Regions from separate parts of the Sphingobacterium sp. xlx-130 genome, predicted to be linked through region 2. Evidence: riboswitches for the same ligand, from Rfam matches in the RefSeq annotation. Region 2 holds a riboswitch; the other holds the start of a gene.
What was found. A riboswitch is a leader RNA that binds a small molecule or an ion and turns the genes downstream of it on or off. The one in region 2 is predicted to bind S-adenosylmethionine.
Positions count from the first base shown of each region.

Region 1: linked by a shared signal. The riboswitch ahead of G7B18_RS04865 (5-oxoprolinase) and the one ahead of G7B18_RS14630 (methylenetetrahydrofolate reductase) in region 2 are both predicted to bind S-adenosylmethionine.

Region 1 covers NZ_WFKN01000003.1:351,385-359,396, forward strand. Annotated here, with positions in the region: gene G7B18_RS04835 (NADH-quinone oxidoreductase subunit D) at 1-889, opposite strand, end outside; gene G7B18_RS04840 (NADH-quinone oxidoreductase subunit C) at 895-1,386, opposite strand; gene pdxH (pyridoxamine 5'-phosphate oxidase) at 1,383-2,036, opposite strand; gene G7B18_RS04850 (YqgE/AlgH family protein) at 2,254-2,817, shown strand; tRNA gene G7B18_RS04855 (tRNA-His) at 2,871-2,944, opposite strand; gene htpG (molecular chaperone HtpG) at 3,059-4,945, opposite strand; SAM-I-IV-variant riboswitch at 5,353-5,446, shown strand; gene G7B18_RS04865 (5-oxoprolinase) at 5,514-5,792, shown strand; gene G7B18_RS04870 (DUF2891 domain-containing protein) at 5,827-6,945, opposite strand; gene G7B18_RS04875 (DUF937 domain-containing protein) at 7,013-7,684, shown strand; gene G7B18_RS04880 (MFS transporter) at 7,872-8,012, shown strand, end outside.
Region 2 covers NZ_WFKN01000008.1:163,873-171,884, forward strand. Annotated here, with positions in the region: gene G7B18_RS14615 (UvrD-helicase domain-containing protein) at 1-537, opposite strand, end outside; gene G7B18_RS14620 (30S ribosomal protein S16) at 794-1,315, shown strand; gene rimM (ribosome maturation factor RimM) at 1,541-2,065, shown strand; SAM riboswitch class I at 2,116-2,219, shown strand; gene G7B18_RS14630 (methylenetetrahydrofolate reductase) at 2,270-3,226, shown strand; gene G7B18_RS14635 (protein O-mannosyl-transferase family) at 3,416-6,412, shown strand; gene G7B18_RS14640 (glutamine--tRNA ligase/YqeY domain fusion protein) at 6,455-8,012, opposite strand, start outside.

The sequences.
Region 1 (8,012 bases), on a different contig from region 2:
GCTCAATGATCTTCACAGACTCGTAGATTTCATCTACACGCACTTTATACCTATCCCACGAATCTCCAACTCGCCCCATAACTCCTTCACCTACAGGAATATCAAAATCCAGCTCAGGATAGACCGAATAACCATCCACCCGTCTAAGATCCCATTTTATTCCACTAGCGCGCAACATCGGTCCCGAACAACCATAATTAATAGCCACATCCGCCGGAAGCACTCCTATATTAGCGGTGCGAGAGATAAAAATCTGATTGGTAGACAACAATTCATCCAACTCCATTAATTTCGGTCTGAAATAATCAATGAATTCTTTGCACCGTTGCTCAAAACCCACAGGTAGATCGTAAAACAGGCCTCCTATCCAGATATAATTATACAACATCCGTGATCCTGAAGCCCATTCAAGCATATTCATAATATGCTCTCTATCTCTAAAACACCACATAAAAGGAGTGAATGCTCCAATATCAATTCCGTAGGTACCGATAGCGATCAAGTGAGACGCGATTCGATTCAATTCGCAAACTAGTACACGGATATATTCCACCCTTTTCGGAATCTTATCATCAATCCCCAACATACGTTCTACACCCATTACAAACGCATGGCTATTGTTCATAGAAGCCAAATAGTCCAATCGATCGGTAAAAGGGATACTTTTACCATAATTCATCGACTCCGCATGCTTGTCAAAACAGCGGTGCAGATATCCCAAATGTGGGATCACCTCTTTGACAAGCTCCCCATCGGTAACAAGCTCCAAACGCAACACCCCATGTGTAGAGGGGTGCTGAGGTCCCATATTAATAATCATCTCCGTCGAGCCGATCTGTTGTACTCTTTCCAAATACCTTTCGTATCCTTGATTATACTTGATATGCATGTGATCTAATTCTTAATGGAAATACCGTGATAGCTTTCCGGATCCTCATAATCCTTACGTAATGGAAATCCCTCCCAATCATCCGGCAATAAAATACGTCTTAAATCGGGGTGATCCGAAAAATAAATCCCCATAAGATCAAAAGCCTCACGTTCGTGCCAGTTCGCTGTACGCCATATAGAACTCACCGAAGGAATCTCCGGTAGGTCGTCCACATTGCGACTATGCGCTACCTCCACACGTAATGTCAACTGCAATTGAAATGGAATAGAACTTAGATTGTAAACTACCCCAAATTTGGATTCCGGAAAATAATCGATCGCTGTAATATTAGCCAAAAAGTCAAAATAAAACTTAGGGTGATCTCTCAACCAGAGACACACCTCCTGCAGTTTTTCACATTTTACAATTAGTGTATCCTGAAGTCCTGTTTCCATTACTTGGACAACATCTTGACCAAATAGCTGATCTGCCTCTTCTTTGATTTGCAAGGTCATGGTGCCAACCTGTTTATAACCCAATTATTTTCCTCTAAAAAATAAACTATGCGATCATGCAATCTAGAACTTCGTCCCTGCCAAAACTCTATCCGCACTGGCTTGACAAGATATCCTCCCCAGAAGAGAGGTCGATCTACCTTTTCAGATTGCGCAAACTGCTGTTCATAAAAGTGCACACGTTGTTCTAAAAAATCCCGATCAGGTATGATTTGACTCTGTGGAGATGCCCAGGCCCCTATCCGGCTTCCCTTTGGGCGCGAAGCAAAATATTCATCCGAATCCTCTTCACATAGACGCTCGACCACACCTTCTATCCGCACCTGTCGTTGCAGCTCGGGCCAAAAGAACAACAGACTGACATTTGCACAATGTGACATATCCAAGCCTTTCTGACTTTCATAATTTGTAAAAAAGCTGAAGCCATCAGCCTTAATATCTTTCAACAACACGATTCTAGATGAAGGAAATCCCCCTTCACTAATTGTAGATAGTGTCATTGCGTTCGGTTCTATTGCATTGGCATGCATAGCTTGTTCAAACCACTGGGTAAATTGAAGCAGCGGATCAGCACTAACCTGTTTTTCGGAAAGAGAGTCCTTGACATAATCTTCACGAATCGCTGCAATTTTTTTATGATCGATTGCCATAGGTTGTATTTTGTTTCTTTGACAAACTTACTAAATGCGACACAAAAGATTGTCATCTTTCCTCCCTTTTTAACCTCAACACTTTAAGATGTCGACCTTTTTTATAGATTTTATCCAAACAGCCACCAATTAACATGCAATAGAAACCGTCGGTTAACTTCAATTGTATATAAAGACAAATTTGTCTAAGTTTATAGTAGAATAATTACGATATAACATGTTCAATCAAAATGCCCCCCAACAAGGAAGTCTATTGATTTCAGAACCATTCATACTCGATCCTAATTTCGAACGTTCTGTCGTTGTCCTATGTGAACACAACCAAGAAGGAACTTTAGGTCTGGTACTAAATCATCTTTCCAATGTATTATTATCGGATATCATAGCAGAGATAACATGTAAAGATTTCCCTGTTTATATCGGAGGCCCTGTACAAAATGATGCTTTATTTTTTCTGCATTGTACGCCACAAAAAATCAGCGGAGGTACGCCAATCGGCACAGATCTCTTTTGGGGAGGCGACTTAGAACAGGTTTTAGAATTAATCGATAACCATCTTATTTATCCACAGGAAATAAAATTTTTCTTAGGGTATTCCGGTTGGTCTGTAGGCCAATTGGAAGAAGAAATAAAACAAAATTCCTGGGCGGTGCATAATTCGTTTGAACCAGAACTCACATTTCTAACAGATGGAGAGACCCTATGGAAACAAGCATTAATCAGTCTCGGTCCCAAATACGCTCATGTTGCCAATTTCCCGAAAAGTCCTTATCTAAATTAAGCAAAGAGCATACAAAAAAAAAGCCTCTCATTACTGAGAAGCCTTTAGAAGCGGGTAAGTAATCGGGCTCGAACCGACGACCCCTAGAACCACAATCTAGTGCTCTAACCAACTGAGCTATACCTACCGTGTTTGTGATACAAAAGTAGGTTTTTAATTCATATAGTGCAAATATTTTTAACAAAAAATCCTCATTGCATAATAACACAATGAGGATTAAGTAATTATTTTTTTAGAATGATTAAATCATCTCTACACTTCGCTTCACAAACGAAGTCAAATCAGCGCCAGTAAGCAATCCTCGCGATAATAAAGCCAAATCAAAAGCCTGTTTAGCCAATTTTTCACCTTCTTCTTCACCACTTTCTATGATACGCTTTACCAACGGATGGTTACCATTTACGCTAACTTTATAGTTGTCCGGAATACTACCATAGAATCCCATTCCACCACCCGTCTTCGCCATATCTTTCATGCGACGCATAAACTCATCTAACGTTACAGAGACAGGCAACTCATCCGCTTTCAATGCTTCGATCTGTACATTCATATCCTGACGGTTGATCGCCTTCTGGAACAGGTCAGTAGCCTTCTTACTCTCTTCCTCGTTCAACACCAATTCAATTTTCTCGTCTTTCTGGATCAACTTATCGATGACATCCGAATCAACGCGTTTTAGCTGAACTTTTTCGCCACCTTTTTGCTCCAAATACGAAGTAATATGCGTATCCAAAGGTCCATCCAGCACCAATACATCATATCCCTTAGCAGCAGCCGTGGTGATAAAACCATCTTGTTGGGCGACATCTGAGCTGTATAGGTATACAATATTACCATCCTTATCTACCTGAATATCCTTTACTTTTTCATAATATTCTTTCAGGGTATAACTTTCGTTGGATGTGTTCTTTAATAAACAGAAATCATTTGCTTTATCTGCAAATTTTTCATCACTCAGCATACCGTACTTAATGAAAAGACCGATATCTGTCCATTTTTCTTCAAATCCTTTACGATCCGATTTGAATATTTCCTGCAGTTTATCCGCAACCTTCTTCGTGATATAGTTATTAATTTTCTTCACATTACCATCTGCCTGTAGAAATGAACGTGATACGTTTAATGGAATATCCGGAGAGTCAATAACACCGTGCAATAACATCAAAAACTCAGGAACGATATCCTTCACCTCATCTGTAATAAATACCTGACGCGAGTAAAGCTTAATCTTATTACGCTGAATTTCTAGCTCGTTCTTTATTTTCGGGAAATAAAGGATACCTGTCAGGTTGAATGGATAATCGACATTCAGATGGATCCAGAATAAAGGTTCATCCATTGACTGCGGATACAACTCGCGGTAAAAAGAAAGATAATCTTCATCTGTCAGTTCCGAAGGAGACTTCGTCCAAGCTGGATTTGTATTGTTAATAAAGTTATCAACTTCAATCGATTTGTATTTAGGTTTACCCTCTTCGTCTTCACCATCTGGCTCCGATGTAGTTTTTGTACCGAAACGAATAGGAACAGGCAAGAACTTGGCATACTTATCCAGGATCTGCTGCAACTTAAACTTATTTAAGAATTCCTCGGAATCCGCATTGATATGTAGAATAATGTCTGTTCCACGTGTCGTACGCGTACCTTCCGAAATCTCGTATGAAGTACTACCATCACAGGTCCAGTGTGCTGGTTCAGCGCCATCTTGGTAAGACAAAGAGTCAATCTCCACCTTATCTGCAACCATAAATGCCGAATAGAAACCTAAACCAAAACGCCCAATGATTTCATTCGCATCGTTGGCCTCTTTAAATTTCTCCATGAACTCAGTAGCACCTGAAAATGCAATCTGGTTGATGTATTTTTTGATCTCTTCCGCAGTCATACCAATACCGTTGTCCGATATCGTAATAGTTTTAGCTGCTTCATCAAATTTCACATCAACAACTAGCTCACCTACTTCACCATTGAACTGACCTAGCGAAGATAACCGTTTAATTTTCTGAGAGGCATCCACAGCATTAGACACCAATTCTCTTAAGAAAATCTCGTTATCAGAATATAAAAACTTTTTGATCACCGGAAAAATATTCTCGGTGTGGATCGAGATACTACCTTTTTCTTGCATATGTATTTTACTATTTAACTTTTTATTATCACAATAAACTTATCAAGGCCTGTTCCAAAGTTGACTTTAAGACAGAATGTCAGAATAACATAAGAAAAGCACTAAAATTCTGTCACTCTTATCTCTTTCAATTATACATTATCACCTCCTTATATATAGGTTTAAGACAACGGTATATCTCCTTCTGTCCAATTAGGTATTTAACTGAGATGAAATAGAGGGTTTATAGAGATTTACCTCTATTAACCCTCTACAAACCCTCTATTATAGCTCTATAAAACCACAGTAAAGTTAGAAGAATACACGGCTAAAGTAACTACTAATATCCTATGACGAAACATTGGTATAAAAACAAAAGCAGAAAATGAAAGGTTCTCTTTGTTTTTATCAAAAAGTCTACTAAATTTGTAGCGTATTCAGAATTGCAAAAGCAATACCAACCGAGTGTAGTCACCGCGGTGGTAAAATAATACGGGTTTACAACCAAAATAAACGTCTTAAAAACGCTTATTTTTCCTACCGATTTCTGGATACAATTTATGGTTTAACAAATAAATTTTTAAATTGTATGGCAACATCAATATCATTCTATCAACACTTATTAGAGAAGTTTGCACACTACTCCACCGAAGAGCTTATCCATCTCAATAATGAAACTATAAAAAGTCAAGGCTGGGGTTCTTCAAGAGCGACATTCCGTACGGCCATCATATCGGCTTTCTCCAAAAAAGGAGTTGATTTGTCCCACATCGTGACCAAAAACGATGGCTTTACCAGTATTCTATCGGTACCGGTAAAGCTTGTCGAAAACACATTGATCCCGATCAGTTGCGATTCTAAATCGTAATTGATCGGGATCAATGTGTTTTCACCCTTGGGGACTAATGGGCATGTGCTATAGCGTACAGCGCAAAAGTACCCAACCAGTGCGACCCCATATAATCATCTTGTGCAGACAGATTGGGCAACGAAAAGGCGATGTGCTCATTTGCTATTTTATTCAAATGCGACACTTGAGGAATAGCCTTGGCAATTCCGTACAGACAAGCGGCACGGCTGTAGTTCAATCCATCCAGGTGGACGAGCTTGCCGTCTGTACGATCTTTAACTACAGCTGCAGACAGGCTGAATCCCGGCTCAAATAGACTAGGCATAAATTTTTTAAGCCAACCGCTATACGATTGCTCATCTAGGATCTTACTCATTAAATATGCTTCCTCTAGACAAGGTGATAAGAAGTCATAACCACTCGGCTCATAGGCTAGATTACAATTCACGTCATTTAGAAAAAGCCGTGTGCCATGCTCTTTCAATACCGATTCAAAAGCTTTATCCCCTACCGAACGGGCATAATCCAATGACAGTGACAATCCAAAAGCCGAGTTATCATGCTGTCCGGCACGGATAGGATAGACCAATTTAGGCAGGTACTCTTTGTACCTATCGACCAATAGGTCTACCAAAGGCTGTAAATTTGATTTCCATCGCTGCGCGTCGGTATTCTCTTTCCATTGCGACAGGCTTTCCTGGAGTTTAAACAACCAAGCCCATCCATATGTACGTTCGAAACTGGTATTGTTTTTATCCTTAAAAAAAGCCAATTCCACGGCTACATTTTCCGGAGTGATATGTTGATTCAAAATAGAACGGATTTTTCCGTCCTTATCCAGATCTGGGTATTTTTGCAGGAGCTCCACAATAGACCAATAGCCATGTACCGACGAATGCCAGTCAAAACAGCCATAAAATATTGGACGCAGCTGCTTAGGCGATTTTAAGTCGTCGCTAGACCCCAATACCTGTCCTAGCTTATTCGGGTACTCCACTTCAAGACAGTGGATAGGCAATAAAAAAATTTGAGCAGCCTGTTCTTTCGTCAGGCTAATGTGTGCTGCCTCCTCCTTCGTATCCATTGGTTCCTTCCTTGCAGAATTATTACTACAATTCGAAAAAGAAATACTGCAGACAAGAGCCAAAGGCATCCATAGTTTGATTTTCATTTCGTATTTTTATTTAGCTTTAATAGATTGTTCTAAAATTATCATAATTACATTAAACTATCAAGTCATGAACATAACAGACTTAGTCACAGGAGGCATCGGCTCGAAAGCCATTTCTTCAATCGCAAATTTATTGAATATTGAAGAAAGCAAGGCAAAATGGCTCGTCGCTGCTGCCGTACCTTTAATGATTGCTGCATTAAACTATAATGCAAAAAAAGACCCTTCCAAAGAAGCGGGAATCAATAAAGCATTAGATCAACATAGTGGAGATATACTGGACCAACTGGGTGGATTGCTCGGACAAGAACCTTCTGATGATGACAATAAAATTGTCAACCATATGTTTGGTAATAATACCGAAATGGTAAAGGACAACCTTGCCGCTAAGACAGGGATATCAACGGACAAAATCGGCAATGTGCTGGCCATCTTGGCTCCTATTGTCATGGGCTATCTGGGCAAGCAAAAACAAGAACAATTCTCTGGAGGAGGCCTTGGTGATCTATTGGGAGGGCTGATTGGTGGCCAATCAAGCAGTTCCTCAGGTGGTGGAATCTTAGGCAGTATCTTAGGATCAGTACTTGGTGGGGGTTCTGGAAAGGAAGACAACACACAACAAGGATCTGCAAGCTTCGGCGGATTAGGTGATCTAGCAGGCGAATTCTTCAATAAGGATAAAGGCAATGACCAGAAAGGATCAGTACTGGATTCCTTAGCCAGCATGTTTGGCAAGTAAAAAACCTCACCAGAATGATAAACTTTTGACACGGTAAAACCGTAAGACTATTTTTCCAATCTTACGGTTTTACATTTTTACTTTTTCATTATATATAAAACCTTATTTTTGTAGCCTTGAACCTCCTTCTCCGGAGGTATCAAAGTATTCATCATATAGATGAGTTCTTTTCCTAAACAGGTTTTAAATGTCTATAAATAAAGGGTTAGTTGCTTTAGCTTTTGGTGGTCTCGCCATCGGAATGACTGAATTTACGATGATGGGTATATTACCTGACATCGCCTCAGATATTAATATCGATATTCCTACAGCCAGCAATTTGATAGGA
Region 2 (8,012 bases):
CTCGTTATTACTGATTTTTTTTTCTGCATAACCAATAATCCAATCCAATAGATCTGGTCGTTCATCTAATAACTGATTGAGCATGATGGTTAGATCGGCCTTCACCTTATTGGTGTTCATTTCGATCTTATAACCCGCATCAAGGTTCAATTCGTAAGTAAACGACCGGATTACCTTCTGAGAGAATCCATCAATCGTACTGATGGTAAAGTGGCTATAGTCGTGTAAGATTTTTCGATATACACGGTGTGCTTTTTGTTGAAGTGAGGCTGCGTTCCAGCTTGGATTCTGTTCAATTAACAAATCTCTGAAACTTTTTATTTTTCCGCTGTTATCACCGATTGCCAAACCTTGTAACACAGAGAGAATACGTTCTTTCATCTCTGCCGTAGCTTTATTGGTAAAGGTAACGGCTAAAATCTCACGATAGCTGTTTTCATTGACCAGTAATAGGGATAGGTAATGGAGGGTGAGACTGAAAGTCTTACCAGAACCGGCAGATGCTTTAAGAATTCGGAGAGGAGCGACATTGTTCATCCTACAAAGTAAAAATTAAAAATGGGAAATTCAAAAGAGACTTTAAGCGATAAGCAATAGGCTATAAGCTAATTATTTTGGAGGGTAGACTTTTTGCCTATAGCAGTATTAAGTGATTAAAAATCAGTTTGTCTTTTTAATTAACTTCGTTGAACTCGCAAGCTCGGTTTTTATTTTTTACTTTTTATTGTTATCTTTGCGTCCCCTCTTACATACAGTACGGGGGATATGTTGAATACATAAATAATAATTAAACATGGCAACTAAAATCAGATTGCAAAGACATGGTAAAAAAGGAAAACCTTTTTACCACGTAGTAGTAGCAGACTCACGTGCACCACGTGATGGTAAATTCATCGAGCGTTTAGGTTCTTACAACCCAAACACTAATCCAGCAACTATCGTTTTAGATTTCGAAAAAGCTTTAGATTGGATGAACAAAGGTGCTCAACCTACAGACACAGCACGTGCTATCCTTTCTTACAAAGGTGTGTTGTACAAAAAACACTTGCAAGGTGGTGTGAAAAAAGGAGCTTTTGATGAGGCTAAAGCTGAAGAGCTTTTTACGAACTGGGCTGAAGGTAACACTGCTAAGATTGAAGGTAAAAAATCTGGTCTTGCAAATGCTAAAGAAGAAGCTAAAAAAGCAGCTTTAGTAGCTGAGGCTAAGAAAAAAGAAGAAAAAGCTGCCGCTGTAGCTGCAAAAAATGCACCAGTAGAAGAAGTTGCTGAAGAAGTAACTGAAACTGCTGAAAACACAGAAGAAACTGAAGGTTAATCTTTCATAAAGTATTCAAAGAAAAATGGTCGGTTCATATTATGGGCCGACCATTTTTTTCTGAAGCTGTATATTTTATTGATCATTTCATGTTTTTTAAGGAGTCAATGAGCTCGCTTCGTTCGGACCATAGGCCATCAAGAACTTTCATCTCCGTTGATGATTCATTGGAATCATGAAAGTTTTTCTTTTTTAATTTTTATTTTTGACTTTTAATTTGATAGAATGACCATAGAAGAAAGCTTTTACATCGGATATGTAAGTAAAACCAGAGGACTCAAAGGGGAGGTGCAATTGTTTTTTGAATTTGAGGATTATAATGAACTGGACTTCGAGATTATCTTTTTAGAGGTGAATAAGAAGTTGGTTCCTTATTTTGTGGATCAGATCAAGCTTCATAACAACAGTACCGCATATGCTACATTTGAAGATGTAGATCATATTGATAAAGCGCAGGTGTTGGTCCGTAAAAAAATGTACCTGCCGAATGATAAGATGCCGGAACGGGATCCAGATGATTTCCGGTATACAGATTTAGTGGGGTACTTGGTCATTGACGAAGAGCATGGTGAACTCGGAGAAATTATTGAAGTGCAGGAGATGCCGCAGCAGTTTATAGCTACGGTAGATATCGATGGTAAAGAATTGATGTTTCCACTCTCCGATGATTTGATTCTAGGGATTGATCCCGATGAAGAAATCATTGAAGTAGAGCTTCCTGAGGGATTGGTCGATCTGTACAAAGAGTAATTTTTTACTTTTTCATTTTTACTTTCCACTTTTAACACCGATATTAGCAGAGCTTATAGAGAAAGGCCGAGGGAATAGACCCGAAGAAGCCTTAGCAACCTGACGCTGTTCAAGGTGCTACATTCTATCCACCAGTTGGCGGAAAAGATAAGCTGCAGAATCACAAGGTCTTTGTGTGCTTTCTCTTAGCCTAAAAACAATTGTATGAAGATTATCGACCATATTAAACAGGCTGATGGGAAGACTTTGTTCTCGTTTGAACTTCTTCCGCCTGCTAAGGGCAAAGGGATCCAAAGTATTTTTAATACAATGGATGAGTTAATGGAATTTAACCCTCCTTTTATTGATGTGACTTATCACCGGGAGGATTACCTGTATAAGGAACATGCTAATGGTTTGTTAGAGCGTGTTGCCTATCGTAAACGCCCTGGAACGGTAGCGATATGCGCCGCAATAATGAATAAATATAAGGTGGATGCTGTACCTCATCTTATCTGTGGTGGTTTTACCAAAGAGGAAACAGAGAATGCATTGATAGATCTAAATTTCTTGGGTATTGACAACGTTTTGGTGTTACGGGGAGATGCCCGTAGGGGAGACGCTGATTTCATTCCTACGCCAGGTGGACATGCTTATGCTACGGATCTATTACAGCAAGTAAAGGATATGAATGGGGGGCATTACCTGCATGAAGATGTAGAGAGCTCGGAACAGACGGACTTTTGTATTGGTGTAGCTGGCTATCCTGAAAAGCACTTTGAGTCGCCGAACTTTAATACGGACTTCAAATGGTTAAAGAAAAAAGTGGAGATGGGAGCAGAATTTATCGTGACCCAGATGTTCTATAATATTGATAAGTACAAAGAGTTTGTCCTTAAATGTAGGGACAATGGTATTCATGTGCCTATTATTCCAGGATTGAAGCCCTTGACTTCAAAGAAGCAGCTGATAGCTTTGCCTAAGATATTTCATTTGGATATTCCAGAAGAGTTGAGTGATGCTGTGGATGCTTGTAAGACTAATGTAGATGTGCATCAGGTCAGTCAGGAGTGGATGGTGAATATGTGTCGGGAATTGATAGATTTTGGTGCTCCAGTATTACATTTTTATACGATGAGCAGCCCTGGGCCCACAAAGCGGATTGTCGAACAGTTAGCGTAAATGTTAAGGATTATTGATCAATGGTTGATTGTTAATTTTATATGTTTGTATTTGAAGAGCGAAGCAATCTATCCTATCAGGGGGTAGATTGCTTCGCTTCGTTGTATTTGTGTTAAAATTTGTTAACAATTGGTTGTTATGAAGCGTGTTATGTAGATTTATTTACTGATAATCTAAATTAATGCACGGATGACTTATAACAAAGCAAATAACTTGATCGGCTGGCTATGTGGTCTCGTGGCCGCAGCGGTTTATATCGCTACGGCCGATCGGTTTAATAGCTGGTGGGATACGGGGGAGTTCATTGCCTCGGCCTATAAGCTACAGGTCGTTCATCAGCCAGGCGCCCCATTGTTTCTTCTTATTCAAAACCTATTTTCGAATCTGGCAATGGGTAATGTCTCGAAAGTTGCTTTTTGGATGAATGTGGGGTCTGCGGTATGTAGCGGACTTACTATTGTTTTTTTATTCTGGACGATCACCGCGCTATCAAAAAAGGTGCTTCTTTCCAGTGGAAAGGAGTCGACTGATATGGCTAGTTTTCAAATACTGGGTGCGGGAGCTGTAGGAGCTTTGGCATATAGTTTTACCGATAGTTTTTGGTATTCGGCCGTAGAATCAGAAGTGTATGCTATGTCGTCCCTATGTACGGCCATCGTATTTTGGTTAATCCTGAAATGGGAGTCGAGAGTAGATCAGGAAAATGCCAATAAATGGTTGTTGGTGATCGCTTTTGTGATCGGATTGTCTATTGGTGTACATCTATTGAATCTTTTGACAATTCCAGTGCTGGCTTTGATCGTGTACTTTAAAAAGGCAAAACAGGTTAATTGGCAGGGGACGCTTAAGACGATCGGTGTGGGAATAGCGTTACTTGCATTTGTTTTGTGGGGCGTTATCCAATATTCGGTTAAGATAGCTGCTTATACAGATCTATTCTTCGTAAATAGTCTTGGAATGGGATTTGGATCTGGGATTATATTTTTTATCCTGTGTCTGGTAGGAGGTTTAATTTCCGGGATTATTTATGCTAAGAAGAAAGCTAGGCCAATTCTCCAGCTTTCATTATTAGCGGTTTGTTTTGTGTTTTTTGGTTTTAGTTCATATGCAATGCTTTTGATTCGTTCGCAAACGAATATTTCGCTGAACAATGGGTCTCCAGATAATGTGTTTTCTTTTCTGGGGTACCTAAGTCGTGAACAGTACCAGTCTGAACCATTATTTAAAGGGCCTTCTTTTGACGCCAATGTGGTTGGACTGGAAAAATCACATTCCTATTGGGAAGGGAATGGCAAATATCGTCAGGTAGCGAGCAATAGCTCGTACAAATACGATAAGGAAATGCTTTTTCCTCGTTTATATAGTGATAAACATGCTGATATTTATAGTTATTACCTTGGATTAGATAAAGGTGTAGCACCTTCTTTTGGGGATAATCTGAAGTTTTTCTTTTCGTACCAGCTTAATCACATGTATCTACGTTACTTTATGTGGAATTTTGTAGGTAGACAGAATGATGAGCAGGGACACAGTGGTGATATTTCTGGTAATTGGCTGTCGGGCATCACACCGATAGACAATATGTTTTTGGCAGGGCAGTCTAAACTCTCTGATGCAATGAAGGCTGACCCCTCGCGTAATGTTTATTTCTTTGCGCCTTTTATTTTAGGGATAATGGGGCTGTTGTGGCATATCAAACGAAGTAAGCGGGATGCTCTTGTTGTGGCATTGTTATTTTTTTTTACGGGTATAGCAATAGTTCTTTACCTGAATCAGACGCCGATGCAACCGCGTGAACGGGATTATGCTTATGCGGGTTCTTTTTATATGTTCTCGGTTTGGATCGGCCTTGGTGTATTAGCCCTGACGGATCTACTGAAGCGCTACTTATCAATTAAGAGAGCAGCGATCACTGCTTTTTCGTTAGCTACGGTGGCGGTACCTGTTTTGTTAGTTTCTGAAAATTGGGATGATCATAATCGGTCCGATAGGGAATGGACCAGAGATATGGCCTACAACTACCTGCAATCTTGCGAAGAGAATGCGATCTTGTTTACGTATGCGGATAATGACACGTTTCCGCTGTGGTACCTACAAGAAGTAGAGGGAGTTCGGCCAGATGTGCGAATCGTGAATTTGAGTTATTTACAGTCGGACTGGTACGTGAAACAAACGATGAAAGGTATAAACCGTGCTGAGGCTGCACCGATCCAAATCGATGCTAAAAAGATTGATAAAGGTATTCGGGATGTGATGTATGTGCATGATATGGGGATAGAGGGGCATGTGGATGTAGATACATTGCTTGATATTATGCTGTCGGATAATCAGAATAACCAACTACCCTTACAAAACGGGGAATTTGTAAATTTTTTGCCGACAAAGAAAATACGGCTAAAAATAGATCGAGAGGCGGTAATTCGGAATAAGGTCGTGCCCAAGAGTTGGGAGAATGCTATTCCTGAAACAATGCAATGGACTTATAATAAAGAGTATGTGTCTCGTGCTGAACTTGCGATGATGGCTATATTAGTGAATAATAGGTGGGAAAGACCTATATATTTTGCAAATATGTTATCCTCGGATAATTTTATGGGATTGGATCGGTATTTAGTAAATGAAGGGTTAGTATATCGTCTAATGCCTATAGAAGCACAACAGCCGGATAGTCAGATCTCCTTGGTGAATACAGATACCTTGTACAAAAATATTACGGAGAATTTTCGGTGGGGTAATATAGCACAAATGAAACATTTTGATCAAGATTACCGTTCTTTTGCAAATCGGTATCTGTTTGGTGAAACTGTTCGGTTGGCCTTGGATACGTTGCTTCAGGAAGGGGATATGAAACAAGGCAAGGATGTCGCGCTGTTGGCTTACGAAAAAATGCCAAGGAAAATAGTAAATATGGAGCACGTATATGATAATGTGATAGTGGTGGACACACTTTTCAAAGTGGAAGAACAGGAGCGGGCATCTATTTTAGCAAACAATAGTTTGAAGTATATTGATGAGCAATTGCGATATTACGAAAGCGTGGGAGATAAGCTTAGTACATTTGATGTAAGGAATATGCGATTGGCTGTAGAATCGTTGGAAAGCTTCAAGCGAGTCGTGCACAATGCGAAGAATGCGGATTTGATTGCGCGGGTTCATGGGATAGAACAACGTTACAAGGAATTGTAACAATAAAAAAAGGAAGCTTGATCAAGCTTCCTTTTTTTATTATTATCCTTTTTTGACCTCTTTGGCCCAAGAGTCTTTTAGCGTTACCGTACGGTTGAATACTAAGTGATCTGGGGTCGATTTTGTGTCAAGGGTAAAATATCCCATACGTATAAATTGATATCCCTTTCCTGGAATTGCGTAGTTCAGATCGGGCTCAATATATGCATTTTCGATGATGTGCAAGCTTTCTTTATTGATAGATGCTTTGAAATCTTCTTCTGCTGCAGGGTTTTCGACTTGGAATAAGCGATCATACAATCTAACTTCTGCTTTTTTTGCATGTGCTACAGAAACCCAATGTATAGTTCCTTTTACTTTTAATCCGGAAGTGTCTTCACCGGATTTGGAGTTGGGAATATAGGTACAATGTATCTCTGTGACTTGTCCATTTTCATCTTTTTTGAAATCATGGCACTCCACAATATACCCATGCTTAAGTCGGACAGATAGTCCAGGTCCTAAACGGAAGAATTTTTTAGGTGGTTCTTCCATGAAATCTTCGCGCTCGATCCAAAGTTCCTTTGAAAACGGAATCATTCTACTTCCTTCTCCTCCTTCTACTTCGGGGTTGTTTTCACCATGTAGTTCTTCTACCTGTCCATCGGGATAGTTGGTGATCACCATTTTGATAGGGTCTAGAACGGCCATTCTACGCCATGCAGTTTTATTCAGATCCTCACGGATACAGAACTCCAAGAGACTTACATCAATCATGTTTTCCCGCTTTTGTACACCGATGCGTTCGCAGAAGTTGCGGATACTGGCAGGTGTATAACCTCTTCTGCGGAATCCTGAAATGGTAGGCATCCGTGGGTCGTCCCAACTTTCGACGTGTCCTTCAGTAACTAGCTGTAATAGTTTGCGCTTGCTCATCACGGTGTACGTCATGTTGAGGCGTGCAAATTCGTACTGATGCGAAGGGAAAATCTCTAGCTTTTCAATTAACCAATCATACAACGGACGGTGAGGAATAAACTCTAATGTACATACAGAATGGGTTATTTTTTCAATAGAGTCAGATTGTCCGTGAGCAAAATCGTACATCGGGTAAATACACCATTTGTCACCAGTACGGTGATGGTGCGCATGTTTGATACGGTACAATAAAGGATCACGCAAATGCATATTAGGATTTGCAAGATCTATTTTGGCTCTTAATACCTTTTCACCATCTTTATATTTGCCGTCACGCATCTCTTGGAAAAGCGTTATATTTTCCTCAATAGACCTGCTGCGGTACGGTGTAGGTACGCCAGGTTCTGTCGGTGTTCCTTTGGCTGCGGCAATTTCTTCAGCTGTACTATCATCAACATAAGCCAGATCATGTTTGATTAATGTTACAGCATATTGATATAGCGTTTCGAAGTAATCGGAAGTATAAAGCTCTTCGGCCCATTGAAATCCTAACCACTGTATGTCTTTTTTTATGCTTTCAACGTATTCGACGTCTTCGGTAACAGGGTTGGTGTCATCAAAACGTAGATTTGTCTTACCCTTGTATTTCTGTGCTAATCCAAAATTTAAACAAATGGACTTAGCATGACCAATGTGTAGGTAA